4 regions of the Patulibacter brassicae genome follow, and region 1 is predicted to be linked to each of the others. Evidence: riboswitches for the same ligand, from Rfam matches in the RefSeq annotation. Region 1 holds a riboswitch; each other region holds the start of a gene.

Region 1 (7,096 bases):
GGCTGCGGTGAGCCGGTCGATGGCGGCCACGAGCTCGTGGCCATCGGCCGGCCCCGCGTCCCGCCGCAGCGCGGCGGGACGCAGCCCCGGCGAGAGCGCCCACCGGAGCCGCTCGAGGAACTCCGCCTCGGCGACCTCGCGCACGCCGAGCCGCGCGGTGTGCGGCGTGCGCTGCTGCACGTCGAGCAGCCGGTAGCCCGCCCCGCGCATGCGGACCGCGGCGTGCAGGACCGCGGCGCTGCCGGCGTCGGGCGCGAGGTGGAACATCGACTCGAGCGTGTGGGCCCGGCCGAGCGCGACGCCGAAGGTCCCGCCGACGAGCGCGTCGCCGTCCCAGACCTCGAAGCTCCGGGCGTGACCCCAGCGGTGCAGGGCGCGGTAGGCCCCCGCCAGGCGCGGCGTCAGCCACACCTCCCCCGGCCCGAGACCGGGACGGTGCGCGCAGTGCTCGACGACCTCGGAGAAGGCCGCGTCGACGGTCAGGCGGAAGCCGTGGCGCGGGATCGTGCGGCGCAGCGTGCGCGGCAGCCGGATCGCGTCGAGGTCGAGGATCGCGCGCGGGTCGGCCCGGTAGGCCGCGACGCGGAACTGCCCGTCCTCGCCGCGCGTGTCCATCGGGAACGCGCCCTGCTCGTAGACGAACAGCATCCCCGGCGGGTCGAGGATCCAGCTGCCGTCGTCGGTGTGCGCACCGCCGCTCTCCACTGCTGGCCACGGTAGCGGACCACCGGCGGCGGGGTGGGCGCTTCGGACACCAGGACCACCCGGGCGCGTGGGCGCTCAGCCCTGTGCCCGCTCGGCGGTCTCGGCCACCACGGTCGACAGCCGGGCGCCGCGCCACGCGATCGGCGACTCGCCCTCCTCCTCCACGACGAGCGACGCCCCCGGGATCGTGGCGGCGTAGCGCTCGGCGGTCGCCAGCCGGTGCGTCGGGTCGGCCTCGTCTCGGCTGCCGACGACGGTCGTCGGGACGCTGATCGCCTCGAGCTCGGCGAGCTCCTCCAGCGCGGCGCTGCGCGGCACGACGCGCAGCGCGTCGGCGACGGCCTCGGGGTGCTCGTGCTGGCTGAGCCGCTGCCGGGTGACGGTCCGCACCGTGTCGCGCCACGCCTCGGGGACGTCGTCGAAGCGGTACGCGGAGAGGAACCCGTCGACGCCGCCGTCCCGCAGGCCGGCGGCGAGCCGGTCCCACCGCTCGAGCGCCGCCGGATGCTGCTCCCGTCCGGGCAGGAACGCCGGGGTGACGAGGACGAGGCCGACGACGCGCTCCGGCGCCTCCAGCGCCACCCGGACGGCGGTGTGGGCGCCCATCGAGGCCCCGACGAGCACCGCGCGCTCGACGCCCTGCTCGTCCAGCACGCGCTGCGCGTCGGCGGCCAGGTCGGCGTACTCGTAGGCGTCGGGATCGGCCGGCGGGTCCGACGCCCCGTGGCCGCGCGCGTCGTAGGCGATGACGGGATGCCCGAGCCGCTCGAGCTTGCGGCTGCCCATCACGACGTAGCGGTGCGTCGCCGTCAGGCCGTGGAGCAGCAGCACCGGTGCGCGGGGACCGTCGGCACCGTCGACGAGCACGTTCAGGGGCATGACCGGAGTATCCCGAGCGGCCGCCCGGGGCCCTCGGTCGTCGGCCTCAGCCGAGCGGCAGCGCCAGCTGCGCGCCCGGGCCGTCGACGAGCTCGAGGCCGGCGAGTCGCACGCCGAGCAGGCGCACCGGCGCCGGCGGCCCGTACTCGCGCAGCAGCCCGACCGCGAGCTCCGCGACGAGCTCGCCGTCGTCGATCGAGCGCGGCAGGGTCCGCGACCGGGTGACGGTCGTGAAGTCGGCGAGCCGGACCTTGATCCCGACGGTCCGCCCGCGCCGGCCCTGGGCGTCGAGCGCCTCGGCGAGCTTCAGCGAGAGGCGCCGCAGCTCCCGCTCGAGGTCGTCGGGATCGTCGAGGTCGATCGAGAAGGTCGTCTCGCGGCTCTCGGACACCGGCTCGCGGACCGGCTCGACGGGATCGTCGTCGTCGAAGCGACAGCGGCGGTGCAGCCACGGCCCGGTCCGTGGCCCGAACCACTCGGCGAGCTGGGCGACGTCGACGCCGGCGAGCTGCCGGATCGTGCGGATGCCGCGCTCCTCCAGGCCGGTCGCCGTGCGCGGCCCGATGCCGGGCAGCAGCCCGGGCGGCTCGTCGGCCCAGCGCCGCCAGGCGGCCCGGCGGTCCAGCACGACGAACCCGCGCGGCTTCTCTGCGTCGGAGGCGAGCTTCGCGACGAGCTTGCTCGGGCCGATGCCGACGGAGACGTCGAGCGCCGTCTCCCGCTTGATCCGCGCCACGAGCCGCCGCAGTGCGGCGCGAGGCGCGAGCATGCCCGTCAGCTCCAGGTAGGCCTCGTCGAGGCTCATCTGCTGGACGACGTCGATCTCGTCCCGCACGATCGACATCACGGCCTGCGACGCCTCGCGATAGGCGTCGAGGTCCGGCGGGACGAGGATCGCCTCCGGGCACCGCCGGCGGGCGACCGAGAGCGGCATCGCCGAGCCGACGCCGTGGCGGCGGGCCTCGTAGGTCGCCGTGGTGACGACCGACCGGGGCCCGTCGTGCGCGACGATCACCGCCCGGCCGCGCAGCTCGGGGCGGCGCAGCAGCTCGACGGCGGCGAAGAACGCGTCGCAGTCGAGGTGCCCGACGCAGCGAACCGGATCGGCGGCCGGCGCGGCGTCGGTCGCGCGGCCGTCGTCCTGGCGCTGGCGGGCGGGAGCCACCCGTCCAGGGTAGCCCGCCGCGCGGCGGCGGGGCGAACGTCCGTTCGCCCCGTCCCTCGCGGGTGGTCCTAGCGGTCGACCAGCACCGTGCCGGTGCTGCCGAAGCCGAGGCGGCCCTTCGTCGCCGCGGTGAGGTCGAACTCGCGTCCCGCGACGTACGGGCCGCGATCGATGACGCGGGCCTGCACGGTGCGGCCGCCGTGCTTGAACGTCAGCCGGGTGCCGCAGGGCAGCGTCTTGTGCGCGACGCCGATCGTCCCGGGGCTCAGGCGCCCGCCGCAGGCCAGGGCGCCGCCGTACAGGCCGGGGCCGTAGTACGAGGCGTACGTCGCCCGGAAGCCGTGCACGCGCTCGACGCGACGGCTGATCGCGCGGGCGTGGGTCGTCCCCGCCACGCGGATCCGCGTGGCCAGGTCGCCGGTCCGACGCACGGTCGTCGCCAGCCGGAACCGCCCGGAGGACGACGTGCGCGCCCGGTCGGCCTCGCGCCAGCGGCCCGCGCGGCGGACCTCGAGCCGCACGAGCGTGCTGCGCGGGACGGCGGTCACGCGACCGCGGTACCGCGCGCGGCCGCCGACGCGGACGTCCCCGCGCTCGCTCGTCACGCGCAGCCGCGGGCGGCGCGGCTTCGCGGTCGCCGCCGGGGCGGCGGCGGGCGTCGCGGCGGCACCGGCGCCACCGGACGCGGGAGCCTCGACGCCCGGCTGGGACGTCTCGGCACCGGTCGACTCGGCCGCGATCGCGGGCGCGGCCGTCGCGGCGAGGGTCACCACGAGCCCCATGGTCAGGGCGACGCGCGGTGACATGACGCTTCCGTCATGGGTCACGGACATGGCAGGACCTCTTCTGGTCGTGACGCCTACGAGGTGAGCTGACGGGCTCGCACCCGGCGACACGGACCGGTCGGTCGTGTCGACGGGCGCTACGGACGCAGCAGCGTCCGATTCGCCCCGGCTCCGCCCGAGAGGGATCGGGCAGGGAACAAGTGGGTCCCCCGCTCGGCGCGCACCGATGCGCGCCGACTCGGCGTCGGTGAACGGTCGGATCACCGTACGCGGCCGTTCCCGGCGCGAACGTGCGTTCGCGCACAGAGCGGTCGGGCGCCGGATCCGTGGCGCCGTGCCAGGCCCGGTCGACACACTGGCGCATTGGCGTTGACCTGGCGTCCCGCTACCCTTCGTCGGTGGTGCGGGCGCCCGAGCCCGCGACCGCACTCCGGCCATGGACCTCCGCGACCCCCAGAGCTTCGCCCGCGCGTACGCCGAGCACGCGCCCGGTGCCGCCCAGGCCGCGGGAGCGATCCTCGGTCCCGCCGGGCGGCGCGCCGAGGTCGAGGACGTCGTGCACGACGTGTTCCTCCGCCTCTGGCACCACCCGGAGGGCTTCGACCCGACCCGCGGCCCGCTCGGCGCCTACGTCCGCCTCCTCGCCCGCTCGCGGGCGCTCGACCTCGCCCGCCGGCAGCAGGTGGCCGCGCGCGCCGAGGACCGGCTGCGTCCGGCGGCGGCCGCCGCCGAGCCCGCCGTCGCGTCCCAGGCCGAGCGCCGGGCGACCGAGCGCGCGCTCATCCGCGCGCTCGCGACGCTCCCCCAGCCCCAGCGGGAGGCGATCTGGCTCGCCTACTGGGGCGATCTCACGACGAGCGAGATCGCCTCGCGCGCGGGGGTGCCCCAGGGAACGGTCAAGGGCCGGATCCGCCTCGGCCTCCTCCGGCTGCGGACCGAGCTGGAGACCTCGGACGTCGCGGCGGGCTTCCTCGCCGCCCTGTCGCAGCTGCTGTGAGCGCGCCGCGGCGGCGGAGCACGGCCCCGACGCTCCTGGCGCTGAGCGCCGCCGTCGCCATCCTCCTGGCGGTGGTCGTCGTGCGCCTGGCCGGCGGGGACGACCCGCGCACCGGGTCGCCCGTCGCCGCGCCGGTCGCCGACGGGGTCGTCGTCGAGGTGCCCGACGCGCGGGGCCGGCGGCTGATCGAGGCCTACGCCCGGCGGATCGGCGCCGAGGACCGGCCCGCCGTCCGCGCGCTCGGCCAGGCCGTCGTCGTGCGCGTGCGGCCCCGACGGGCGGACGTGCTCGTGCGGGCCGGCGGACGCGCGGCGCGCTTCTCGCGGGCCGACGACCCGCGCCTGCAGGCGTTCGTCGCGCGGGCCCTCGGCGGCTGAGGGTCGGCTCAGCCGGCGAGCGCCCGGACGGCGATCACCATCCGCGTCGTCGCCGCCAGCCGACCCGCGTCGTCGGTCATCCGGACGTCCCAGACCCAGGTCGTGCGCCCCCGGTGCAGCCGGTCGGCCCGCGCGTGGACGGTGCCCTCGAGGATCGGCCGCAGGAAGTTCGTCGCGTTCGAGAGCCCCTGGGCCACGAACCCGTCCGGCATCACCGCGGCGGCGGTGGCCATCGAGGTCACCGACTCGGCGATCGCCGCGTAGACGCCGCCGTGCACGAGGCCCATCGGCTGGCGGACGCCGTCGACCACCGGGACGCTCGCCTCGATCCACCCGTCGCCCTGATCGTGGACACGAAGTCCGATCAGGCCGTCCAGGGTGCGCTCGTGCGGGATCGTCGTCGGCAGCTCCATGCCTCGATCCTACGAGGGCGCGCCCGGGCGACCATTACGCGTTCGCAACGCGACGACCGCTAGATTCCGCGCGATGCCGCGCGTGGAGAGCTTGCATCCGGACCAGCAGGCGGTGCTGCAGCTCGTGCTGCGGCGCGGCATGGCGTACGAGGAGCTGGCGGGGGCCCTGGGCATGACGCCCGAGCTCGTCCGCGAGCGCGCCCTCGACGCCGTCGACGGCCTCGCCCCGGACGACGTCGACGGCCTCGAGATCGAGGACCGCGATCGGATCGCCGACTACCTGCTCGGCCAGTCCAGCGCGAGCGAGCGCCAGGCGGTGCGGGAGCTCCTGGAGTCCGCGGCGCCCGCCCGGACGTGGGCCCGCCTCGTCAGCAACGAGCTCCGGCCGCTGGCCGGCGACCGGCTGCCGGTCGTGCCCGGCGACGGCGAGGACGTCCGCGAGGCGTTCGCGGCCCTCGACGCCAAGACCGTCGCGCAGGGCAAGGAGCGCCGCCGCCGCGGCGCCGGCTCGATCCTCCTCGCCCTCGCGGGCGCGCTCGTGCTCGTCGTGGCCGTGCTCTACGTCACCGGCGTGTTCGACGGCGACGACGACGCCAGCGACGTCGCCAGCACCCCGACGACCACGACCACCGCCGGCAGCTCGGACGCCGAGCTCCAGGCGATCGCCCAGAGCCTGCGCCAGCAGGTGAACCTCCGTCCGCCGTCCGGCGCGAAGGGCAGCGCGGCCCGCCCGAAGGGCGTCATCCAGCTCACGGCGCAGGACGGCCAGCTGCTCGCGCTCCTGCAGGGCTCCGGGTTCCGTCCCGCGACCTCGAACCGCACGTACGCCGTGTGGCTCACCGGCGGGCCGAGCAGCCGCCGCGCGATCCGCCTGGGCTGGTTCAGCAACGGCGAGACCGACCAGTCCGGCCAGGCGACCGCGAAGACGATCGACAGCAAGGGCCGGATCGCCGGCACGCTGCTGCCGCTGCAGGTCGGCAAGGACATCGCCAACCAGCGCGAGGTGCCGATCGATCCGCGCCAGTACTCGCGGATCGTCATCGCCGAGGAGACGTCGAGCACCGTCGGGCGCGCGAACCCCGGCCGGACCGTCGTCAGCGGCCCCCTCAAGCAGTAGGCGAGCCGGATTGCCGTGCCGAGCGGGGCGTCCGCCCCGCTCGTCGCGCCCCCGCGCCGGCTCAGCTCGTCGCGGCGCGCCGCAGGCCGGTGAGCAGCTCGTTCGCGTAGCGGCGGGCCGCCCGGCGGCCGAGCATGCCGGCGGTGAGGCCGCGCTGCACGAGGTCGCGCTCGACGGTGACCGTCACCAGCGAGCGCTCGCCCTCCGCCGGCTCGATCCGCAGCTCGACGGCGCTGCGCCGCATCGCCTTCGCGAACGGCGTGTCGTCGAGCTCCTGCTCCCACCGCTGCAGCTGCTCGCGTCGCGACTGGCTCACCCGCCAGTCCACGCGCACCGGCACGCCGCGCGAGCTGCGCAGCACGAGCGTGAACCGTCCGCCCTGGACGTCCTCCGCCCGCTCCGCCCGCGGCCACCACGAGACGAGCCGCCCGCCGTCGGCCACCCAGTACCAGACGGTCTCCGGCGTGGCGTCGATCGTCCCCGACGTCGTGCCGCTCGTCTCCGCCACGTCCCGTCCCTGCCTCAGTCGTAGGTCACCAGCGAGTGCACGGCGTGCGGCGCCAGGCGCGCGCGACCGCCGAGCGCCGACAGCTCGACGAGGAACGAGCAGGCGACGACCTCGCCACCGAGGTCCTCGACGAGCCGGCAGAGCGCCTCG
Region 2 (7,096 bases), on a different contig from region 1:
CGTGACGGGCATGCAGAAGACGCGGCGGCGCCTCGCTGTGGCCTCGGGCTGTGCGACGGCATCCGCGGTGATGAGTCCGTACGCCAACGGGTCCGTTTGCGGTCGTCCGGGGTCGGGCAGGAACTTCACCGACTCGAGGCGGTGGTGGAGGGCAATGGGCTTCGTCGTGAGCAGCAGGTCGTCGAGCGATCCGTAGAGCGCGAGGCCGGCCATCGGGGTGCCGTGGTTCTCAGGGTCGCTGCCGCCGGGTGATCCGACGACGCTGTGGACGTCCGTGGGGTTCAGCGATCCGGCGAGCAGCGCATGGGTGTGCCGGACCCCGGTGTCGAGGTGGCAGACCGCAGGTGCCGTGGGGTCGCTTGTCGGTTGGATGCGGCTGACGAGGTCGGTGGTGAGGTCGTCTTGCTCGTCGTCTGGAAGGTCGTCGATCGTGTCGACGAACTCGGGGCGGCGGATCTCGGCGAGTGGCACGTCGGTGAACGGCAGTGCCTGGAGGTCGTCCCATCGCGCTTGGATCCAGACGACGAGTCGGTCGCTGAGCTCGAGCGAGCGGACGGCGAGCGGTGCCCCTATGACTTCGGCATAGCGGCGAACGCGCTCGGCTGCGTCGTCGGTGCGGCGCAACCAGAGCTCCCACCAGTGCTTGCCGTGGATCGGCGGGCGTTCGCTGGACTGCCAGAGGTCGTCCAAGACCGCTCGGCGGATCCGCCCGATGTTGGCGACGAGCTCTTGGTTCTTGGGGTTTCCCTTTTTCGTGTCTGTGTCGAGGTAGTCCTCGAAGCGCTTCAGGAACTGGGCGCGGTAGGTATCGCTGACCCACACCTGGGCACGTTCGGGACGCTCGTCTTCGGAAGGAGCGACCGACAGCAGCAGCCACCGTGGAAGCCGCTTCTTGTGGGTCGTGAATTGTTCGAGCGCGTCGAGCTTGAGCCGGTACGCCGTCTCGGCTCCTTCGAGCACGAGGACGACCCCGAGTGCGCGCAACTCGTCCAGCGTCAGCTCTTGCTCGTCGCGAAGCCGATCGAACTCGTCGAGCGCCTGCCGTAGCTCGCCCAGGCGGGCCTTCCCGTGGGCGCGGCGCTCGACCGGACGAATCGTCCGGTCGCCGCCTCCCCGGCGATGGAGTTCCTCGGTCTGGGCGCGATCGCGGACCCAGATGTGCGGGAACGTCGCGCTGGGATCAGGCACGGCTCGCGGTCTGACGGACACGGAGCGCGTCGACGAGATCCGCCGCGGTGACGTGCTCGTCGTCGCGCATGAGGGCCTGCTTGGCGGCGGTCTCGGCGGCTTGGACCAGTTCGGCGTGGCTGAGGCCGTCGACGAGCTCGATGACCAGCTGCCAGTCCACGTGCTTGGCGAGCGGCCCGAGGCGCGCTTGCATCACCGCGGTGGCGTGCTCGTGGTCGGGGAGCCCGTAGGTGATGACGAGGTCGAAGCGGCGGAAGAGCGCACGATCGAGGATCGCGCGATGGTTCGTCGCGGCGACGACGAGGCTCTCGGGGCCGGTGTTCTCGAGGAAGACGAGGAACGAGTTGAGGATGCGGCGTGCCTCGCCGACGTCGTTGCCGGACCGGTCGCCGCCGAGCGCGTCGAACTCATCGAAGAGATACACCGCGCGCTGGCTCTCGACCGCGTCGAAGACCGTGCGCAGCTTGCTGGCGGTCTCGCCGAGGAACTTGCTCAGCAAGCTCTCCAAGCGGACGGTCAAGAGCGGCAGAGAGAGCTCATGAGCCAAAACGGACGCAGTGAGCGTCTTGCCGGTCCCGGGAGGACCCTCGAGGAGGAGGCGATGGGCGGGGGCGAACCCTCGCTCTTGCAGCCGGTGACGCTGGCGCTGCTCGGCAATGACGCGGTGCACCTGGCCCAGCAGCGGGGAGGGACCGACGAGGTCGCGTAGGCCGACAGAGGGGTAGCTCGCCGTGACGAGATCCGCCAGATCCCCCCGCGGCTGAGCCAACGACGTGACCGAGCCCTTCGTCGCAACGGGTGCTCGGCGAGACGCGTCGATCGTCCGCTTCAGATCGGACGCCAGTCGGTTGTGGCCCTGACGGGCAGCCCGCGCAGCGATCTGCGAGGCGACGGCGTAGAAGGAGTCTTCATCGCCGGAGGCGTGGCTACGAACCAGCGCCTTGATGTGTTCGCCGGATCCGGCCATCGTCTCTGCCTCCTCTCGCGCCGCGTTTCGCCTTCGCAGCCACGATACCTGCGCGATCTCGCAGCCACGATACCTGCGCGATCAGCGCCAAAGGCAGGTGCTGATTACCAAACTCCGCCGATAGGCCGACTCGACCACGAGCTAGGCCGGACACTGACACCGTTGCCCGATGATCCAGCCCGCGCCGGTCGTCACTTCGGGGGGTTCGCGCGTGCAGGGCGTCTGCGCCCTCGACGGACGCGGTGCGGGCCTTCGATCGTGCTCTCGAACGCCTCGCGGCTCACCGCCACCTCGCGCTGCGCGCGTGCGGCGAACCGGCCGCGTCGGGTCTCACGGCTCGCGCTGGATCCGGCCGCTCATCGCGCGTCCCAGTATCCCGCACGGTCGCGGCGGCGGACCGGCGCGGCGACGCGCCGGCGACCGGCGCTGACGAGCACCCGGCGTCGAGATCAGGCGCGCCGGTCGATTCCTCAGACGCGAGAGCCGAGCTCGCCGCGCCGCGCGAGTCTGCTCGGCTCCGGGTCCGGGCGCCTGCTCCTGACTCGCGCCGCGGCCGTTAGAGTGGGCGCCGCCGAATCTCGCGGACCGTGTCCCGGGAGCGGGGGACCCGAGGATCTCGGGGCTTGTCCACGCGATGTCGTGGAGGCGCGACTCTCCTGCGCCAGCCCGTCAGCTAACCCCGTAGGCCGACGAGAGAGAAGCATGCTTCGCCCCACGGTTCACCACGTCGTCCTCACCGCCATGGCGGTGTGTCTCATCGGGCCGACAGCGGCGCGGTCCGACAGCGGCGGAACGACCGCCACCGTGGCGACGAGCACCGTCGGGTCGACGGCGGCCGCCGCCGCCCCGTCCCGGACGCGGACGGTCCGTCTGACTCGCCGCCAGCTGCGCAGCGTGCAGCGCCGCATCGGCGTTCGCGCGGACGGCGTCCTCGGACCGGGGACGCGGTCCGCATTGCGGCGATACCAGACGCGCAAGCGGCTGAAGCGGACCGGGCGACCGAATCTCGAGACCCTCCGCGCGATGCGTCTCGCGTTCGCTACCGCGGTGGAGGAGCGCCTCCGCGCCGCGGCCGCTCCCACGGCGCCGGTGGCCGGGTACGCCTTCCCGATCCGGGGCGCGTGGCGGTTCGGCGGCGCCCGGACGGGCTTCGGCGAGCGCGGTGGTGCGCACCAGGGCGTCGATCTGCTCGCGGGCTGCGGCGTACCGGTCGCCGCAGCATCCGCGGGGCGCGTCAAGACGAACGCGCGCCAGACGGCGGCGGGTAACTACCTCGTCGTCACCGACACACCGTCCGGCGAGGACCAGGTGTACATGCATCTGCGCGAGAAGCCCGACCTGCGCCCCGGTGATCCGGTCGCTCCCGGTCAGGCCCTCGCGACCGTCGGCGAGACCGGCAATGCCACCACCTGCCTGCTGCACTTCGAGCTCTGGAGCGCCCCTGGCTGGTACGAGGGCGGGAAGCCCCGGGATCCCCAACGGGATCTCACCAGGTGGTCCGGCGCCGCGGCCCGCTGATCACCGGTTCGTCCGGTCCCGGGCCCCCCGCAGGCGCACGACTGGGTGCGGGCTCCGACGCGCGCACCCGCGCTACCGCCAGATGCTAACGACGCCGGTTCGGCTGACGGGCCCGAGGTTCGGCGAGCTGCTCCCGCCAGTCCGGCCCCCAGATGTGATCGCGATAGCGGAGCACGAATCCGCCCCCGACGGCGAGCGCGACGAGCATCCGAACGGTGCCCGAGTCCGTGACGATCGAGGCGACGCTCCAGGCGGCGGCCTCGATCAGGACCAGAAGGCAGATCCAGAAGAGGCGTCCGCGGCGCGCCGGGGGCTCGTCCACGGGGCCGCTGCGCACCGCCCGCGCAGGCGGCGGCGCAGGGCGAGGCGCGCGCGGTCGCCGAGAGCGCGTCATCGGGATCCTCCTTCTCCGTCGGAAGGCTCCTCGTCATCGGTCAACCGGCGGTTGCGGATCACCACCGCCGTGCCGCCCGCCAACGCAAGGACGACCAGGCTCGGGAGGACCCAGCCGGGAACGCCGTCGCTCTGGCCGGAGACGTCCTCGATGTCCTCCTCCACGGCGGCGGCCGCTGCGCTGGTCGACGGGGCGGGCGTTGTCCGCGTCACCGTGGCCGTCGGGCGCGCACGCGGCCGCGCCGGCCGGTTCGGGCCCGGCGGGCTGCTGCGATCGTTGGTGACGCGCAGGCGTCGCCCGGTGCTCAGCGTGACGTAGGCCGAGACGTCCCAGTCCTGCCAGGAGCCGCGTCCTGCCGTGGGGATCTCGGCGTGGTGCGTGCCGCCCTCGTCGCGGTCGGTGGCGATGCGGACCGACCTGGTCCTGCCGGTGGGCCTGACCCAGTACACGACGCGCGACCCCTCCCCGCTCCCGGGGCCGTCGAGGGTCGTGGCGAGATCGACTTCGCCCGGCCCGGCGGCCGAGCCCTGCACGAGGATCCGGGTGCCTCCGTCGCCGCCCTCAGCGATGTCGATCCCGCCGTGGGCGCGCGCTGCGGCGGGCAGGGCGAACGCGACGATCGCGGCGGCAACGGGGAGCGTCATCGCGTCCCGGAAGGCGCGTGCGGGGTGCGTCGGCCGCTTCGCACCAGTCCTGGCGTCGATGGCTCGTCGAGGGTGGTCGGTGTCGCGGGGGTGGGTGATCGTCATGACAGCAGCCAGAGTCCGAGGGAGGTGAAGGCGACCATGACCGCGAGCATCCAGTACTGCGACCGGACGGCGGAGCGGGCGCCACGGAAGGTGAGCAGGGCGGTGTCGTGCGCGGCGACGAGCCCGGCGACGTGGCCTCCGACGAGTGCGACGACCTGCAGGTACCACGTCGCGTCGGGCGAGAGGACGTCGTAGTCGATGGTCCATCCGGCGGTGCCGAAGAGGTCGGAGCCGTCGCCGCGAGGATCCGAGAACAGGGATCCGAGCGCCTGGCCGTTGATGGCCAGCAGCGACAGGTAGTGCGCGATCGCGTACCCCAGTGCGATCGGCACGAGGCTGGGCGCGAAGCGGCCGAGCAGGTCCTGATCCCGCGTCCGCAACCGATCGACGCTGCGAACCCCGGCGATGCCGAGGAGCACGAGCGCGGTGACCAGGCCGACGCACAGCAGCAGCCCGACGGTCGCCGCAGCGGTGGCCGCTGTCGTGGTGTCCATGCCCAGGCCAGTGAAGCGCTGCTCGAGCCACGGACCGAGCGAACCGTCCGAGGTCCACAGCTCTCCGCCAGAGATGCCGTCGAACGTCGTCGTCCCGATGAGGGTCAGGACGACCGCGGGGAAGCCGGGGGACGAGCGGACGTCGGCCAGTCCGCTGCCAGGGAGACGCACGCGTAGGCGACCGTCTCGCCAATCGAGGGGCGAGAGCGTCGCGGCGAGGGCGAAGAACCGCGCGAAGCCGTCGGCGCGGTCGAGGAACTCCCGACCGTAGAGGCCGCTGCCGATGAGCATCGCAGCGCCGTAGAGCAGCGCCAGCACCGCGAGCAGGGACGGGTCATCGCGGTCGCCGGCCGCGAGCTCGAGCCACCCGAAGGTCAGGAGGACCATCGCAGCGGGCCACAGCCCGAGCCGGGTTGGATATCGGAGCGGTGCCGGGATCGCGTGCGGTCCCACGGTCCGCCGGGCGATCCACGCCCCGAGGTCGACGAGCGTTCTCCAGGGGCTCAGGGCGCGCCAGACGTCGCCGACCAGCACGGAGAGCACGGGAATCCCGACCCAGAAGCCGACGAAGACCAGCGTCGGGACGAGGTTGCCCTGCGGGTTCGACGTGCCTGTCAGCCCCGCCCACAGCGCCATCCCGTAGATGAGCAGACCGAGCGCGCCGAGCAGCGTCCTGCCGCTGGCACGCAACGGGAGGGACACCGCGATGCTTCGTCCCACGGCGAGATCGGCCAACCGCGGCCGGTGCCACAACAGGGAGAGCCCGACGAACGACACGACGAGCACCACGGCGGCCGCCCACGCGAACAGCCACTCGGGCAGCGGCAGCTGACGGCTGCTGTCCAGCCCGTGCGCGACTGCCATGGACGGTGTGGCCAGCATCGTGGCCGTGGCCGTGGCCGCGGCGAAAACGAAGCGCCTCATCCGAAGATCGACCCCCACGGCGCCCAGAAGCGCTCGGCGACCAGCCCCGCGACGAGCAGCAGCCAGGTCGTCACGACGATCGCGTGGTTGCCACGCAGGACCCGCGCCGCCGACGCCAGGCGGGAGGAGCCTGACGCGGCGCCTTCGAGATTGCGCAACGTGACGTACGCGAACGCTGGGATCGTGACCGCCCACATCGCCATGCAGAACGGGCACACGGCCTCGATCCGGTAGAGCGCCTGGAAGATCAGCCAGTGCACGAACAGCACGGCGAACGTCAGGCCGAGCTGCAGGGCGATCCAGAACGACCGGCCCGGCCGGGCCCCGCCGACGAGCGCGAGTCCGGCCGTGAGCAGGCCACCGAACCCCGCGAGGCCCAGGAACGGGTTGGGGATGCCGAAGAGCGCCTCTGCCTGGTCGCTGGTCATGATCGTTCCGCAATCGACGCTCTCCCCGAGCGAGCACGGCGGGACGTAGAGCGGGTTCTCGAGCAGCCGGAGCTTCTCGATCGCCAGCTCGCCGGAGACCGCGAGGCCGACGAGACCGGCGGCCAGCAGCAGGACGCCGATCCCCCGTCCCGAGGGTGGGGAGTCCGGACGCGACGGCAACGGCTGGGCGGTGCTCACGAGCCCGCGAGCGCTGCGTCGATCTCCCGACCGAGGTCCTCCGAAGACTGCGGCTGGATCATCCGTTCGTTCACGAAGAACGTCGGAGTTCCCTGGAGCCCGAGAGCAGCGCCGGCGGCGAGGTCGCGCTCGACGCGCCGTCGGGTCCGCGGTGAGGCGACGTCCGCGTCGAATCGAGCCAGATCCAGCCCCAGGTCCTTCGCGAACCCCCGGAACGTCGCTGCCTGGGAGTCGGA
Region 3 (7,096 bases), on a different contig from region 1:
CTGCTCGCATCCGCCCACCGGGAGCGCCTCCCGGATCCGATGCTCGGCACCCAGGGCACGGTGGCGCCCTTCGCGCCTCGGCCTCATCACGGCGAGCTCGAGCCACCGTCGTCTCAGGGGAGAGCAGGGGCTTGGGTTGATGACCTCGAGGCTGCGCGAGTGCATATCGAGCGTCAGCGCTCCGACGTCCAGCGGCAGCTCGACGCGCTACCCGCCCCGACGCCGCGCCGTTTCGCCCCGCCTCGTGACGGATGTGCCCTCGAACGTGCGGCTCTCATCGCCCGCATTCAGGCCGCCGACGCGACGCTCGTCCGGTTGAGCGTCGACAGCGAGCACGACCACCGGTCGCCGACGCCGCGGGGCGCTCCGCTCGACACCTCTACGCTCCTCGGCCGCTTCGTCGGGCAGAGCGCCCCCGAGCGGTCTCGATCTGCCTCCGGGCCTGGCCCCTCGGAGCGACCAGACGTCACCGACGATCTGTAGGTCGCACGGTCCGCCCACGTCGACCCCGAGAGGCTGGCTCCCCACCGGACTGACATGCTCCGGCATAGCCCGTCGAGTCGTCTCCGCACTCCGCCCGCCCGCCTCCAACCCCCCGCTCCAGCAACGCCGCGGCATGGGCCGGATCGGTCGCGATTCTGGCTCGCAGTTCGACGCCGAGCGGCGCGTCCGCGAGCGCAGCGTCCAAGAGCGCCTCGCGCTGACGGGCGCGATGCTCGACAACCGTGTCGGCTTCGAACCGCGGCACGACGACCATCGTACGTCGCCGGAACCCGGGCCCTCCCCCGCACCCAGCGCGTCGCCCCAAGGTCACGCGGGCGACGGCCAGGCCCGCATTCCGTCCCGGTTCGGTCCGCCAGACCGCTCATAGTCCGCAGGGAGGGCACACGTGTCGAAGAGCTCCGCCCGGGTCACCGGCAGATCCCGAGGCCAGTGTCACCAGGATCCAGCCGACGGCTGCCACGAGGAACCCGCTCGCCCCGACGATCGCAACCGCGAGCAGGAGCTTCTCGCCGACGGACGCTCGCACCGGCCCTCCACCGAGGAGCTCCTCCACGCGCTGCGCCACGCCGGCACCGGATAGCAGCGCCAGGGCCGGACCTCCGGCTCGCGAGAGAGCGCTCTTGCAGATCGCGCTGGCCAGGGCGACACGGTCATGGTCGCGACGGACCGCCCAGGCATCGGCATCTCGTTCGATCTGCTTGTGGACCTCCGCCACGATCGCCCGCGTGCCGGGCACCGGGCGGGCGATCGTCCCGCACAACTCGGCGAAGGCAGCGATGAACCGATGGCCGCGGCGAATGTGTGCGCGTTCGTGGGCGATCGCAGCGGCCAGCTCAGCGTCATCGAGAGCCACCAGCGCACCGGCCGAGACCACCACCCGTGGGCGCAAGAAGCCGGCGGCTCCGAGCATGACCTCGCGACCGCCCAGGATCACCGCTCCCCGAGGTCCGACCCCCACGGTCGACTGCGAGACCATCTGACGCACCTCGCGGGCGCCACGCGCGACGCGCACCGCCCCCCACAGCGCCGACAGGTTGAGCGCCACGAACGGCAACAGCGAAAGCGCATCCCCGACCTCGGGGCCGAGAACTCCGACATGAGCCGCGAGCACCGGAACGGCAGTATCGACGCACCAGTCGGTGACGGCAGTGAACACCGTCGTCGACGGCAGCCGAATCATCAGCCACAGCGCCACCAGCAGGCATCCTCCAGCCCGGACTCCCAGGGCGACGACCCAGAGCAGGAGCGAGGTCGACGGTGACCAGCATCCGCGTCGCACCATGTGAGGCAAAGCCATCAGAACGACGCCCAGCGCGGCCGGCAGGGCGGTCATCGTGCGTTCTTCGCCGCGTTGCGCGCCCGCTGAGCCTGCTCACTGAGCTGGAGGAGCTCGTCCGCCTCCAGACCGCCGATGAGCTCGGTCAAGGCAACTCGACGCGCCTCCAGCGACGCTCCCGCCAGCGTCCGCTCAAGGCTCTGGGACAGGTACTGGGCTTCGCTCAGCGTCGCCGCGTACGTCATCGTCCGGCCCTGCCGCGACCGGCTGACCAGACCCCGTTCAGACAAGCGATTGAGCACCGTCTGGACCGTCGTGTAAGCGCTGCGGTGGCGCGTGGGGAGACCCTCGCGGACGTGCTCGACCGTCCCTGGTCCGGTGCGCCAGAGCGCAGCCATGATCTGCTCCTGCAGCTCGCCCTGGATCTCGCCGCTCACGGTGCAGCCAGTAAAGCACGCACCCTCTGCCGCACCGTCTGTCGGCGCCGCGCACGAGCACCGGGCCTGCCGTCGCCCGCCTCCTACGAGATGTAGGATTTTCCCCGTGGCGGTGTCGCAACCCAAGCTCCAGCAGGGACGATGAGCGCACCGCTCGCGCACGTCGGCGGCCTTCACGCCGTGCTGTACCTCTCCCCGGTGCTGTTCGTGGCCGGCGGACTGTGGATGGCCGGCCGCCATCTGCCTGAGGAAGAACCCTTCGAGCCCGATGACGACGAGCCCACCGACTGACGCGCGCCCCCGCGGGGGAGGCCCCCGCCCGGTGGACGGACGTGACGAGTCCCCACGCTGCGCCTCACGCCAGCGCGCCGCGGCCGCCCCGCAACCGCGGCGCGCTGCTCGAGAACCTTGCCCACCGCCCGTCGACGGCGGGCACAGGGCTACCTCCACCCGCCGCGCACCCCCGCGGCGGCGCCGAGCAGACCACCGACGTCCGAAGCGGTTCAGACGACCGACCCAGGGCTTTCGCGCCGAGACGCCGAGACGCTCCGCGGCCTCGCCAGTGACGAGCGTGCAACCCGGTGACGCGACGCTCACCATCTCGGCCTCCGCCCCCGGAGCCCGGCGGCGACCATGGCCGCCCACGTCGTAGATGACCCGCCCATCGACACCATCAAGCCGCCCACCGCCGCGAAGGCGGGAGCTTCTCGGCAGTCCAGCGCTCCGCGTACGGGGCGCAGCCGGGCTCGACACCTCGCCGTCGCCCTGGCGGCCGGCGTGGCGGTGCTCCTCACGCCGAGCACCGCGGCAGCGCACGGGGGCATCTCCGTCGCCGAGGGTGGATCCGGTGGCGTACGCATCGCCGTTCAGGGCTCGCCCGCGGGACCGGGTCAGGTCGATCTCGCCACGACGCTCTCCGGTCGCGGGACCGGCGCCGGCTCGAAGGTCGTCTACTGGATCAGGCCCGAAGGTCGCCGCCGATCCGTTCGCGTCGCCACCCAGCGCGACGAGCGCGGCATCCACCACGCCGAGATCCCGATAGCCGGCCGTGGCTCGTGGCAGGATTGGGACGTCGCCGCGTACGTCACGCTCAGCACCGGCACCCGGCTGCGGGTCACCAACGACCGCTCCGCTCCCCCGGGCCCGCCCCAGCGACCGGATGCCAGCCGGGCCGCGCGACCTGAGGGACGCACCACCACCGCGCCCTCCGCCCCACAGCCTGCTGCCTCGGAAGCGGCCGTCGAGGACGTCTCGGGCGAGGGCGACGGCGCTCCGCCCTGGGTCGTCCCGAGCCTCGGGGCCCTGATCCTCGTGAGCGCCCTGGGCGTTGCCTCGCTCAAGCGGAGGCGGCGGGGCCGCGACGATCGGTAGAGGAGCCCCCGCCGGCGACGGTTCGCGCGCTCAGCCGGCCGCCCACGCCTCGAGGTCGGGGCGAGGATCGCGCGGGACCCCGCCCTCGTACCACCCGGGAGCAGTCCAGAGCTCGAAGTGCAGGAGACACGCCGTGGCGTTGCCCGTGTCCCCGACGCGGCCGATCGGCGCCCCCGCCTGGAGCCGGTCGCCCGCACGCAGCGCCGGACGTTCCTGGAGATGCGAGTAGACCTGATCGGTACGCGTCGAGGTCCCGGTGACGACGACGTAGTTGCCCGCCTTCTCGTGGTTGGCGACGCGCTTGACGGTCCCGGACGACACGGCGACGACCGGCACTCCACAATCGGCCAACAGATCGATCCCCTCGTGCGCGCCGCCACGCGTGCCGAAGCCGGTGCCAGCACCGCCGAACGTCCAGCCGCCCTGGAGCGGGAACCGCGAGCCTGAGCCGTCGACCTGAGCAGCCCGAAGCTCCGCCTCGACCCTCGCGACGAACGGCAGGTCGAGCGCCCTCAGCGTCTCGACGTTCGGGACCCCGGTCTTCGCGAGGCGCTTGCGCTGCTGGAACCGGCGCAGAGCCTTCCGAGTGCGTGCACCGAGCACGCCGTCGGCACGAACGCCCACCCGCCGCTGGACGCTCCGCAGCTCCCGGCGCGTGAGCCGCACCGGCTGGGTCTCCGAGACGCCCGCTGAGCTGCCGCCGACGACCGCCTGCGCGCTCGCCCCTCCGCTCCCGACAGCCGCCCCGGCCGAGGCCGGCACCGTGAGCAACGAGAGGCCGATAGCCGCCAAGCCGAGCCGGCGCGCGGAGGATCTGAGCATCGAACTGGTCCCTTTCGTCCGCCTACGGGGTTAGCTGACGGGCTAGCGCAGAAAGAGACGCGCCTCCACACGACCGTGGATGAGCCCCGAAATGCCCGGGTCCCCCGTTCGCCGCGGACGTCCCCGGCGATTCGGCCGCTCGACCGTATCACGGCCACGGAATCTGCTCTACATACTGTAGGAGATAAACGGCGCACGGCCGGAGCATCCGCCGCCGCGCGGCCGAACCTCCCCCGCGCAGAGCGCGACCTCCCCCGCCCGATCGCCTACCGCCGGCTTCTCTCGGCCTCCGCGACAGGCGCAGTCCAATCGAGCGCGGGAACCTCGATCGGCAAACGGTTTTTGGCATGCCATACTCTCAGGCATGCCAAGCATCAATCGCCGACGTCTCTTCGCCGGCGGCCTGCCGGCCCTCGGGGCCGGGATGGCGCTGCTCCAAGCGACGTCATCTCGCGCCCAAGGGCCCGGCGGCCACGCGGGGAACCACGGAGGCGCGGGAAACTCCGACACATCGTCGGCGAACTCGTCCTCGGGCACCCATGGAGGGCACGCGAACTTCCGGGGCGGCGGCGAGGTCGACCATGCACGGAACGGGTTCGATCCGCACGAGATCCTTCGCGACTTCGACTGGGGACGCACCCGCCGCCTCCCGTCAGGGAGGGTCCTGCGGGAGTGGACGCTGGTAGCCGGGGACCAGGACATCGAGGTCGCCCCCGGCGTGACGTTCCCGGCGTGGAGCTACAACGGTCGGATCCCAGGTCCGACGCTGCGATGCCGCGAGGGCGAGCGGCTGCGCATCCGGTTCGAGAACCTCTCGCAGCACCCCCACACCATCCATTTCCACGGCATCCATACCGCCGAGATGGACGGCGTCCCCGGGATCGGAGCCGGCGAGATCGCACCGGGCTCCTCCACGGTGTACGAGTTCGACGCCGAGCCGGCCGGCCTGCATCTCTACCACTGCCACGTCCGGCCGCTCGCCGAGCACATCGCAAAGGGCATGTACGGCGCCTTCATCGTCGACCCGAAGGAGGGTCGGGAGGACGCCGACGAGATGGTGATGGTGATGAACGGGTTCGACACGAACTTCGATCGCGCCAACGAGCTCTACGCCGCGAACACGATTCCGTTCGCCTACATGAACCGCCCGATCGCGGTGCGACGCAACGAGCTGGTCCGCGTCTACATCGTGAACATCCTCGAGTACGACCTGATCAACAGCTTCCACCTCCACGGGAACTTCTTCGACTACTTCCCGACCGGCACGAGCCTCCGCCCGTCGGAGCTGACCGACACGGTCATGCTCTGCCAAGGGCAGCGCGGGATCGCTGAATGGCGCTTCCCCTCCCCGGGGAAGTACATGTTCCATGCCCACCAGTCGGAGTTCACCGAACTCGGCTGGCAGGGGTTCTTCGAGGTCGGCTGATGTCGCTCGACGCCCCCTCGCCCCACGGGTCGACTCGCCGACGGCCGACGTGGCTCCTCGGCATCCTGCCGCTCCTCCTCATCGTCGTCACGCTGGGCGGCTTCCTGGCCCTCGACGGGCCGGGACTCGGCGACCGCAACGGCCCGCCTGTCGAGGAGATCAGCGTCGAGCGGACGACGCTGAAGCCCGGCCTGATCGACCTGCAGGTCCGCAACGACGGACCCGACGCGGTGACGATCGCCCAAGCGCAGGTGAACGACGCCTTCGTGCAGTTCTCCGGCGGCGAACGTCCCATCCCGCGCCTCGGAGTCGAGACGCTCCGCATCCACCAGCCGTGGATCGAGGGGGAGGCCTACGAGATCGCGTTGATGACCTCGACCGGCGCCACGATCCTGCACCCGATCGACGTGGCGGTCGAGACACCGGGCGAGGACGTCTCCTTCCTCGGCCTGATGGCGCTCCTTGGCATCTACGTGGGGGTGATCCCCGTCGCGCTGGGGATGCTCTGGCTTCCCTGGTTGCGCCGCGTCCCGGCGAGCCGGATCCGCTTCCTGATGGCCCTGACGATCGGCCTGCTCGCGTTCCTCGCCATCGACGCCACCCTGGAAGGGCTCGCTCTGGCCCAGCAGGGCTCGCAGGCGTTCGGAGGCTCCGCGCTCGTCTGGACCGGCGCGCTCGTGGCGTTCCTGTTGCTCTCCGGCATCTCGGCGTTCATGGCCGATCGCGAGCGGCGGGCCCGCGCCGCAGGTGCCGGCGGTGGGACGCTGGCGCTGCTGATCGCCGTCGGGATCGGGTTGCACAACCTCGGGGAGGGGATCGCGATCGGGTCGGCGTATGCCACCGGCGCGCTCGCCCTCGGCGCGTTCCTCGTCTTCGGGTTCGCGTTGCACAACACCACGGAGGGTCTCGCGATCGTCGCCCCGCTCGCGGACCGCCGGCCGCGCCTCGCGCGGTTGGCGAGCCTCGGCCTGATCGCCGGGGCCCCCGCGATCCTCGGCGCCTGGATCGGCAGCGCCGCGTTCAACGCGAATCTGGCGGCGTTCCTGTTCGGGTTCGGCGCGGGAGCCGTCGTCCAGGTGATCGCGCAGCTGCTGCCGACCATCCGCGACGATCAGGAGCGCACCCTCCACCCGGCAGCGGTCGCCGGCCTGCTGACGGGCCTCGGCATCATGTTCGCGACCGGCCTGCTGGTCAGCGGCTGAGGGGCTGGCGGCGTGGACCCGGCAGCGACGCGACGCGGTACCGTGTGCGGCGAATGAT
Region 4 (7,096 bases), 120 kb from region 1:
TCGACGAGCGCCTTGACGAGCGCCGCGAAGGCCGTGCCGAGCACGAACGCGACGGCCACGTCGACGAGGTTGTCCTTGAAGAGGAACGCCTTGAGCTCTTTGAGCATGGATCGAGATGGGGTGGGGGTCGGTCGGTCGCGCCGGGGACGCGGTCGGCGTCTCCTTCGGCGCGGCGGGCGCGGTCCCTGCCGTCGGCGCGTCACGCGGTGCGCGAGGATGGAGCGGTGAGCAGCGCGGCGCAGCCGGGCGGCGCGATCGACCCGCACGAGGTCCTCGGGGTCCCGCCGGGCACCGACGAGGCGGGGGTCACGGCGGCCTACCGCCGGCAGGCCAAGCGCTGGCACCCCGACGCGCGCGGCGGGGGAGGTCACGACCGGATGGCGCTGCTGAACGCCGCCTACGCGCGCCTGCGCCACGAGCGGCCCGCCTCGGCGGCGCGCGCCACGACGCCGTCCCGGGCGCCCGATCCGCTCGCCGGGGCGCTGCACCGCACCCTCGGGCCGGAGCTCGGCGCCACGGTCGCCCCCGCCGAGGAGGTGCTGCTCGTCGTGCCGGTCGCCGTCTGGGCCAGCCCCCAGGCGCTGCTGGCGGTGACCGACCGGCGGCTCCTCTGGCTCCTCGACGACGCCCCGGTCCACCGCGTCCGCGAGCTCGCCCTCGGCGACGTCCGCGAGGTCGCCGTGCGGCCGCCGCGACCGTGGCGCCGCCACGCGCAGCTCGTGGTCGTGGACCGTCGGGGCCGCCGCACGACGTTCGGCGAGCTGCCCCTGCTCACCGCCCGCGCGATCGCCCGCCGGGCCGCGCCGCCCGACGACTCGACGGACCGCCGCCCCGCGGACTAGGATTCGCGCCCGCTATGGACGACTGGTCGCTCTTCATCAGTGTTCTCCTGGGCGTCGTCACGTTCGCCTACGGGATCAACCTCGCCCTCGGCGCGATCTGAGCCGGTCCGGCGCGGCCTCCTGCCGCGCCCAGGGACCGCCGGTCAGCCGGCGAGGTCGTCGCGCAGCCGCTCCAGGAGCGCCGGCGTCGACGGCGCGATCGTGCCGCCCGACGCCTCGATGAGCGCCGCGACCTGCAGGTTCAGCGGCACGCCCGCCTCGCCGGCCTGGCGCAGGTCGCTGCGGACGCCGTAGCACCGCAGTCCCAGGCCGCACGCGTACCCCACCTCCACGACGGTGCCGCTGTCGGGCTCCTGACCGTCGAGGTGGGCCACGAGCAGCGCGGAGGAGCGGATCGCCTCGGCGTTCCGGCGCCCGACCTCCAGCGCGAACGCCCGCTGCCGGCCGGCCGCGGCGGCGGCCTCGAACTCCTCGGCCGTCGACAGCGCCCACGGGTCGACCGGCTCGACGAGCTCCGCCAGCGCCGGCAGCAGCTCCGTCGCGTACCAGCCGCGCGTCGTCTCCGAGAACCCGAGCGGGGAGGCGACGTAGCAGCGCGGGCGGGGCATCGTCCGAGCCTAGCCTCCCGGGCGTCCGGCGCCGCGCCGCCGCGCCTCGGCCGGCCTCCTCCGGCGCACCCGCGCCCTCGACCCGTCGCGGTCGGGCGCGCTAGGCTCGCGACCACGGCATCGAACATGGTGTTCGGTCGCGCTGTCCAGCGACCTCCGTGCTCGTGCCGGCGACGGCGTCGCGCCGCCGCGACCACGACCGAAGGACGACGATGAGCACCACCGCAGCCGAAGGCACCGACTGGGGGCCGCTGAGCGCGCCGGCGAGGACGGACCACCCGGGCGTCGACACGCCCTGGCGCGACAACATCTTCATCTGCCTCTGGGACCCGGAGCGGGACGTCTCGGCGATCCTCCACACCTCCTCCTCGCCGAACGCCCAGGGCCGTCGCACGCGGTTCAGCGCGCGGCGCGGCCACACCGCCGTCGAGGTCATCGAGGAGCCCGAGCCGGGCACCTGGTCCACGCCCTCGATCCAGGTCGACGGCGGGCCGACCTTCGCGGTGTCCTCGCCGGAGCTCGCAGCCGAGCTCACGACGACGCCGCTCTTCGCGCTCGGCGACTTCACCGGCGACCAGGCGCCGGAGGCCTTCTCCGCCGACACCTCCGCGCCGATCGCGCACTACCAGCGCGCCGCGCGCGTCCGCGGGCGGATCGTCGTCGCGGGCGAGGAGGTGGAGATCGACGGCCTCGGGTTCCGCGACCGCACGTGGGGCTTCCGCGACGAGTCGGCGAACCTCAGCGAGTACTACGGGCACATGTGGGTGTTCCCGGAGTTCGCGCTCAACGCGATGAAGCTCCGCGGCACCGACGGCCGCGAGATGACGCTCGGCTTCTACCTCGACGCGGACCGGGCGGTCCCCGCGAAGGAGATGTCGATCGTGCGCGACGCCGCCGGGCTCCTCGCCTCGTGCCGGGTCGAGCTCGTCGACGGCCGCGTCCTCGACGTCGAGGCGACGAAGCGCCACGGGACGTTCTGGTGCCCGATGGGCTGGACCCGTCCGGGCCCGGTCCTCTCGGCGTACGACGAGATCGGCGCCCTGCGCACCCAGGACGGCGTCGAGGGCTACGGCCTGACCGAGCAGGGGATGGTGCGCCGCATCGGGTGACGCCGGGCGGGACCCGCCGCGCCCGGCGGCGTCGCGGGCCCCGCCGGGTAGCCTCCGCAGCCGTGCCCGAGCCCGAGCCCGCAGCGCACCCCGAGCCGACGGTCGTCCCGCCGGGCCCGGGCGCCGACCCCTCGCGCACCGCCGCCGCGCAGGGCGTCCCGACGTCGATCGGCGACGCCGTCGGCGGGCCGCTCGGGATCGCCGAGTCGGCGCTGCCGGCCGCGGTCTTCGTCGCGGCGTACACGATCTCCGGCCAGGACACGACGGCGGCGGCGATCGTCGCGGTCGGCCTGGGCGTCGTCCTGACGATCGCCCGGATCGTGCGCGGGCAGACGCTGCAGTTCGCGATCTCGGGGCTGATCGGGATCGCCCTGGCGGGGTTCATCGTCTCCCGGACCGGGCGGGCGGAGGACTTCTTCCTCCCGGGACTCCTGGCGAACGTCGGCTACGCGGCGGCGTACCTCGTGTCGATCCTCGTGCGCTGGCCGCTCATCGGCGTCCTGGTGGCGCTCATGACCCAGCAGGACTCGAGCTGGCGTCGCGACCCGGAACGGGTCCGGGTCTTCACCCAGGCCTCGTGGATCTGGGTCGGGCTCTTCCTGCTGCGCCTCGCCGTCCAGCTGCCGATGTACCTCGCGGGCGCGCTCGTCGCCCTCGGCGTGGCGCGGGTGGCGATGGGCATCCCGCTCTTCGCGCTGGGGCTCTGGCTCACCTGGCTGCTCGTCCGCCGGGTCCCGAACCTCCAGGGCCCGGCTCCGGGCGCCGCCTGAGGCGCGCGCGCCTCAGTCGCCGAGGCGCGCGAGGGCGGGGGAGTCCTCGCCCTCGTCGCGGAGCAGATCGCGGACGGCGTCCTCCAGCGCGATGCGCCCCTCCGGGTCGACGAAGGCCTCGGGACCGCCGAGCTCCTCGACCCGCGCCCCGATCGTCCAGCCGCTCTCATAGCGATCGAAGACGCGGGGGTCGACGTAGGACGCGCGCGCGACCGCGGGGGTGTTGCCCAGGAAGAAGGCGACCTCCTTCACCGTGTCGCTGATCGCGCGCCGCCGCGCCGTGCGCGAGCGCGCCTCGTCCTTCATGGCGACGCCGAGCGCGGCGAGGACCGTGCCGTTCCACGTGCGGAAGTCCTTCGCGGTGCAGTCCCCGGCGTGCTCGTGGAGGTACTCGTTGACCTCCTCGGGCCGCACCGGCACCCACCGGCGACCGTCGCGGTAGGCCAGCAGCCGATCGCCGCCGGTGCGCCGGCGCTTCATCCGGCCGACCGCGTCGTGGACCTCGTCGTCGGCGATGACCTGCAGCCGCCGCACCCCGCCCTTGGCGGCGTAGTCGAAGACGAGCTCGTCGTCCTCGAGCACGACGTGGCGCTGCTCCAGCGTCGCGACGCCGTAGGTCTCGTGCTCCTCGGCCGCCTGGTCGGAGCCGATCCGGAAGAACCCGAGGTCCAGCAGGCGCACGGCGCACGCGAGCGCGCGCTCGCGCGGGACGTCGTCCAGGCGGAGGTGCTCGAGCAGCGTGGCGCGCAGCCGGGGGAGACCGGCGGCGAACTCGAGCATCCGGTCGAACTTCTCGCGGTCACGCCGGGTCCGCCACGCCTCGTGGTAGCGGTACTGCCGGCGACCGGCGGCGTCGGTGCCGACGGCCTGGAGGTGCCCGCGCGGATCGGGGCAGATCCAGACGTCCTTCCAGGCGGGCGGCAGGACGAGCTGCTCGATCCGCTCGAGGGTCTCGGGGTCGGTGATCCGCTCGCCGTCGGCGTCGCGGTAGAAGAAGCCGCGCCCGGCGCCGATCCGCCGGATCCCAGGGCCTGAGGGGTCGCTCCGTCGCAGCCGCACCTGGCGCTGCTACCCCGTCGTCGCGGCGCCGACGCGCCAGGCCGAGCGGCGGGGTGCCAGACCGGGCGGTTGCAGGGGGAAGGAGACGCGACGCGCGCGCCGACGGCCCTGCTACGGTGCTCCGAGCCGAATCGCCGGGGGAGTGTCCCGGCGAGCGGGGGATCCACTGCGTCGCGAGGTGCGACGCTGGGGCAAATCCACGTCGTTGGAGGCGCTGCTCTTTCTGCGCCAGCCCGTCAGCTAACCCCGTAGGCCGACGAAAGAGAGCAGCAGACGTGCACGTCCTCACCCGCGCCGGCGTCCTCGCCGGGCTCCTGTCCCTGGCGATCGCCGCCCCAGCCGCCGCCCAGTCGGCCTCCGGCGGTGTCGGCACCGGCACGACGACGACCCCGCCGGCCGGCGCCACGGACGGCACCGGCAGCACCGACGACGGGACGAGCGCCGCGGGAACGACCGGCGCGGTCTCCCAGACGGCGCCGGTGAAGCTCACCCGCTCCCAGACGAAGAGCGTCCAGCGCCGCGTGAAGGTCCGGGCCGACGGGCAGCTCGGCTCGCGGACCCGCTCCGCGCTCAAGCGCTACCAGCGCAAGAAGCGGCTGAACCGCACCGGTCGCCCGAACCTCGAGACGCTGAAGGCGATGCGCCTCGGCTTCGCGAAGAAGATCGAGCGCAAGCTCACCGTCCACAGCGCGACCACGACGGACGGCTCCGCGACGCCCGCCCCCGCCGGCGACCTGTCCGCGGCGATCGCCGCCGCGCGCGAGGCGATCGGCACGCCGTACGTCTCCGGCGGCAACACGACCAGCGGCTTCGACTGCTCGGGCCTCACGGTCTGGGCCTTCAAGCGCGCCGGCATCTCGCTGCCCCGCACGAGCTTCGACCAGTACAAGCAGGGCGTCGCCGTCGACCGGGCGAGCATCCAGCCCGGCGATCTCGTCTTCTTCGACAGCGCCGGCTCGGGCGCCTCGCACGTCGGCATCGCCACGAGCGCGACGACGGCGATCTCCGCCACGACGAAGGGCGTCATGGAGCACTCGTTCGCGAGCGGCTACTGGGACGACCACTACGTCGGCGCCCGGCGCGTGACCGGCTGACCCCCGGCGGCGCGAGCGCGCGCCGCCATCGACTCCTCGCGACCGGCCCGTGCCGGATCGCGCCCGCCGCGGGCCGCCCATCGGGCGGCCCGTCGTCGTGGGCGGAACGCCGGGCGAGGGCCCCGTCCTACCGCCGGTCGGGTTCGGTGGAGCCGTGGTTGCGGGTGCGCTACCCTGGGTATTGACTGACCAGTCAATCCACCTCCTCGGAGACCTGAAGCCATGACCAACGCCCCGACCAGCGAAGAGTCCCGCAAGTTCGTCGAGGAGGCGCGCGAGCAGGACTGGAAGCTCCCGTCCTTCGGCAAGGAGCTGTACCTCGGCGACTTCCGCCTCGACCTGATCCACCCGCTGCCCGTCGAGGACCCGGAGGCCGAGGCCGCCGGCGCGAAGTTCCTCGCCGAGTTCCGCGAGTTCCTCGAGACGAAGGTCGACCCGCTCCAGATCGAGCGCGACGCGAAGATCCCGGACGAGGTCATCCAGGGCCTGAAGGACCTCGGCGCGTTCGGCATCAAGATCCCGAAGAAGTACGGCGGTCTCGGCCACTCGCGCATGACCTACGGCCGCGCCATGTCGATGGCCGGCACCTACCACGGCGCCCTCGGCGCCCTGCTCTCGGCCCACCAGTCGATCGGCGTCGCCGAGCCGCTCGTCATCGCCGGCACCGAGGAGCAGAAGCAGAAGTGGCTCCCGAAGGTCGCCAAGGACCACATCTCGGCCTTCCTGCTCACCGAGCCCGACGTCGGCTCGGACCCCGCCCGCCTGCAGTGCTCGGCCGTGCCCACCGAGGACGGCTCCGGCTACATCCTCAACGGCCGCAAGCTCTGGGCGACGAACGGCGCGATCGCCGACATCGTCGTGATCATGGCGCGCATCCCGAAGAGCGAGGGCCGCCGCGGGGGCGTCTCGGCGTTCGTCCTGGACTACCACTCCGAGGGCGTCTCGGTCGAGCACCGCAACCAGTTCATGGGCCTCCGGGGCATCGAGAACTCGGTCACGCGGCTCGAGAACGTCTTCGTGCCGAAGGAGAACCTCATCGGCGGCGAGGGCGAGGGCCTGAAGATCGCCTTCCAGACGCTGAACACCGGCCGCCTCTCGCTGCCGGCCATCTGCGCCGGCGCGACGAAGTGGGCCTCCCGCGTCGTCCGCGACTTCGGGACGGAGCGCGCCCAGTGGGGCAAGCCGGTCGGCCAGCACGACGAGGTCGCCTCGAAGATCGCGAACATCCACGCGACGGCGTTCGGCATCGAGGCCGTCGTCGAGGTCGCCACCCGCCTGGCGCACACGAAGCGCTCCGACATCCGGATCGAGGCCGCGGTCGCGAAGCTCGTCGGCTCCGAGCTCGCCTGGAAGGCGATCGACGACGCCGTGCAGGTCCGCGGTGGCCGCGGCTACGAGACCGCCGAGTCGCTGGCCGCCCGTGGCGAGCGCGCCGTCCCGATGGAGCGGACGCTGCGCGACATGCGCATCAACCGCATCTTCGAGGGCTCGACGGAGATCATGCACCTGCAGATCGCTCGCGAGGCCATCGACCAGCACCTGCAGATCGCCGGCGAGCTCATCGAGGGCGACGGCGGTCCGGCCGAGAAGGCGAAGCTCGCGGCGAAGGCCGGC

The links. Region 1 has a riboswitch for cyclic di-AMP ahead of SK069_RS01390 (septal ring lytic transglycosylase RlpA family protein). Riboswitches for the same ligand answer to the same signal wherever they lie in the genome.
Region 2: it holds a riboswitch for cyclic di-AMP, as region 1 does, so the genes downstream of both, SK069_RS17100 (M23 family metallopeptidase) here and SK069_RS01390 (septal ring lytic transglycosylase RlpA family protein) in region 1, are expected to answer to the same signal.
Region 3: it holds a riboswitch for cyclic di-AMP, as region 1 does, so the genes downstream of both, SK069_RS17470 (M23 family metallopeptidase) here and SK069_RS01390 (septal ring lytic transglycosylase RlpA family protein) in region 1, are expected to answer to the same signal.
Region 4: it holds a riboswitch for cyclic di-AMP, as region 1 does, so the genes downstream of both, SK069_RS00775 (NlpC/P60 family protein) here and SK069_RS01390 (septal ring lytic transglycosylase RlpA family protein) in region 1, are expected to answer to the same signal.

What each region holds. Positions count from the first base shown of each region.
Region 1 is NZ_JAXAVX010000001.1:282,202-289,297, forward strand. Features, by position in the region: gene SK069_RS01370 (hypothetical protein) at 1-11, shown strand, start outside; gene aat (leucyl/phenylalanyl-tRNA--protein transferase) at 1-705, opposite strand, end outside; gene SK069_RS01380 (alpha/beta fold hydrolase) at 781-1,584, opposite strand; gene dinB (DNA polymerase IV) at 1,631-2,749, opposite strand; gene SK069_RS01390 (septal ring lytic transglycosylase RlpA family protein) at 2,818-3,582, opposite strand; cyclic di-AMP (ydaO/yuaA leader) riboswitch at 3,591-3,788, opposite strand; gene SK069_RS01395 (RNA polymerase sigma factor) at 3,971-4,531, shown strand; gene SK069_RS01400 (hypothetical protein) at 4,528-4,908, shown strand; gene SK069_RS01405 (PaaI family thioesterase) at 4,917-5,321, opposite strand; gene SK069_RS01410 (hypothetical protein) at 5,395-6,438, shown strand; gene SK069_RS01415 (SRPBCC family protein) at 6,500-6,946, opposite strand; gene SK069_RS01420 (adenine phosphoribosyltransferase) at 6,961-7,096, opposite strand, start outside.
Region 2 is NZ_JAXAVX010000012.1:94,505-101,600, reverse strand. Features, by position in the region: gene SK069_RS17110 (S8 family peptidase) at 1-1,188, opposite strand, end outside; gene SK069_RS17105 (AAA family ATPase) at 1,181-2,155, opposite strand; cyclic di-AMP (ydaO/yuaA leader) riboswitch at 2,729-2,858, shown strand; gene SK069_RS17100 (M23 family metallopeptidase) at 2,858-3,673, shown strand; gene SK069_RS17095 (hypothetical protein) at 3,759-3,995, opposite strand; gene SK069_RS17090 (hypothetical protein) at 4,064-4,816, opposite strand; gene SK069_RS17085 (fenitrothion hydrolase) at 4,813-6,174, opposite strand; gene SK069_RS17080 (vitamin K epoxide reductase family protein) at 6,231-6,860, opposite strand; gene SK069_RS17075 (DsbA family protein) at 6,857-7,096, opposite strand, start outside.
Region 3 is NZ_JAXAVX010000013.1:74,174-81,269, reverse strand. Features, by position in the region: gene mobF (MobF family relaxase) at 1-483, shown strand, start outside; gene SK069_RS17490 (M48 family metalloprotease) at 866-1,837, opposite strand; gene SK069_RS17485 (BlaI/MecI/CopY family transcriptional regulator) at 1,834-2,217, opposite strand; gene SK069_RS17480 (hypothetical protein) at 2,359-2,508, shown strand; gene SK069_RS17475 (hypothetical protein) at 2,851-3,588, shown strand; gene SK069_RS17470 (M23 family metallopeptidase) at 3,619-4,254, opposite strand; cyclic di-AMP (ydaO/yuaA leader) riboswitch at 4,415-4,557, opposite strand; gene SK069_RS17465 (multicopper oxidase domain-containing protein) at 4,775-5,836, shown strand; gene SK069_RS17460 (ZIP family metal transporter) at 5,836-7,038, shown strand.
Region 4 is NZ_JAXAVX010000001.1:159,942-167,037, forward strand. Features, by position in the region: gene mscL (large conductance mechanosensitive channel protein MscL) at 1-107, opposite strand, end outside; gene SK069_RS00750 (J domain-containing protein) at 225-842, shown strand; gene SK069_RS00755 (nucleoside 2-deoxyribosyltransferase) at 986-1,450, opposite strand; gene SK069_RS00760 (DUF7065 domain-containing protein) at 1,663-2,559, shown strand; gene SK069_RS00765 (DUF3159 domain-containing protein) at 2,622-3,329, shown strand; gene SK069_RS00770 (DNA topoisomerase IB) at 3,342-4,388, opposite strand; cyclic di-AMP (ydaO/yuaA leader) riboswitch at 4,503-4,658, shown strand; gene SK069_RS00775 (NlpC/P60 family protein) at 4,664-5,482, shown strand; gene SK069_RS00780 (acyl-CoA dehydrogenase family protein) at 5,705-7,096, shown strand, end outside.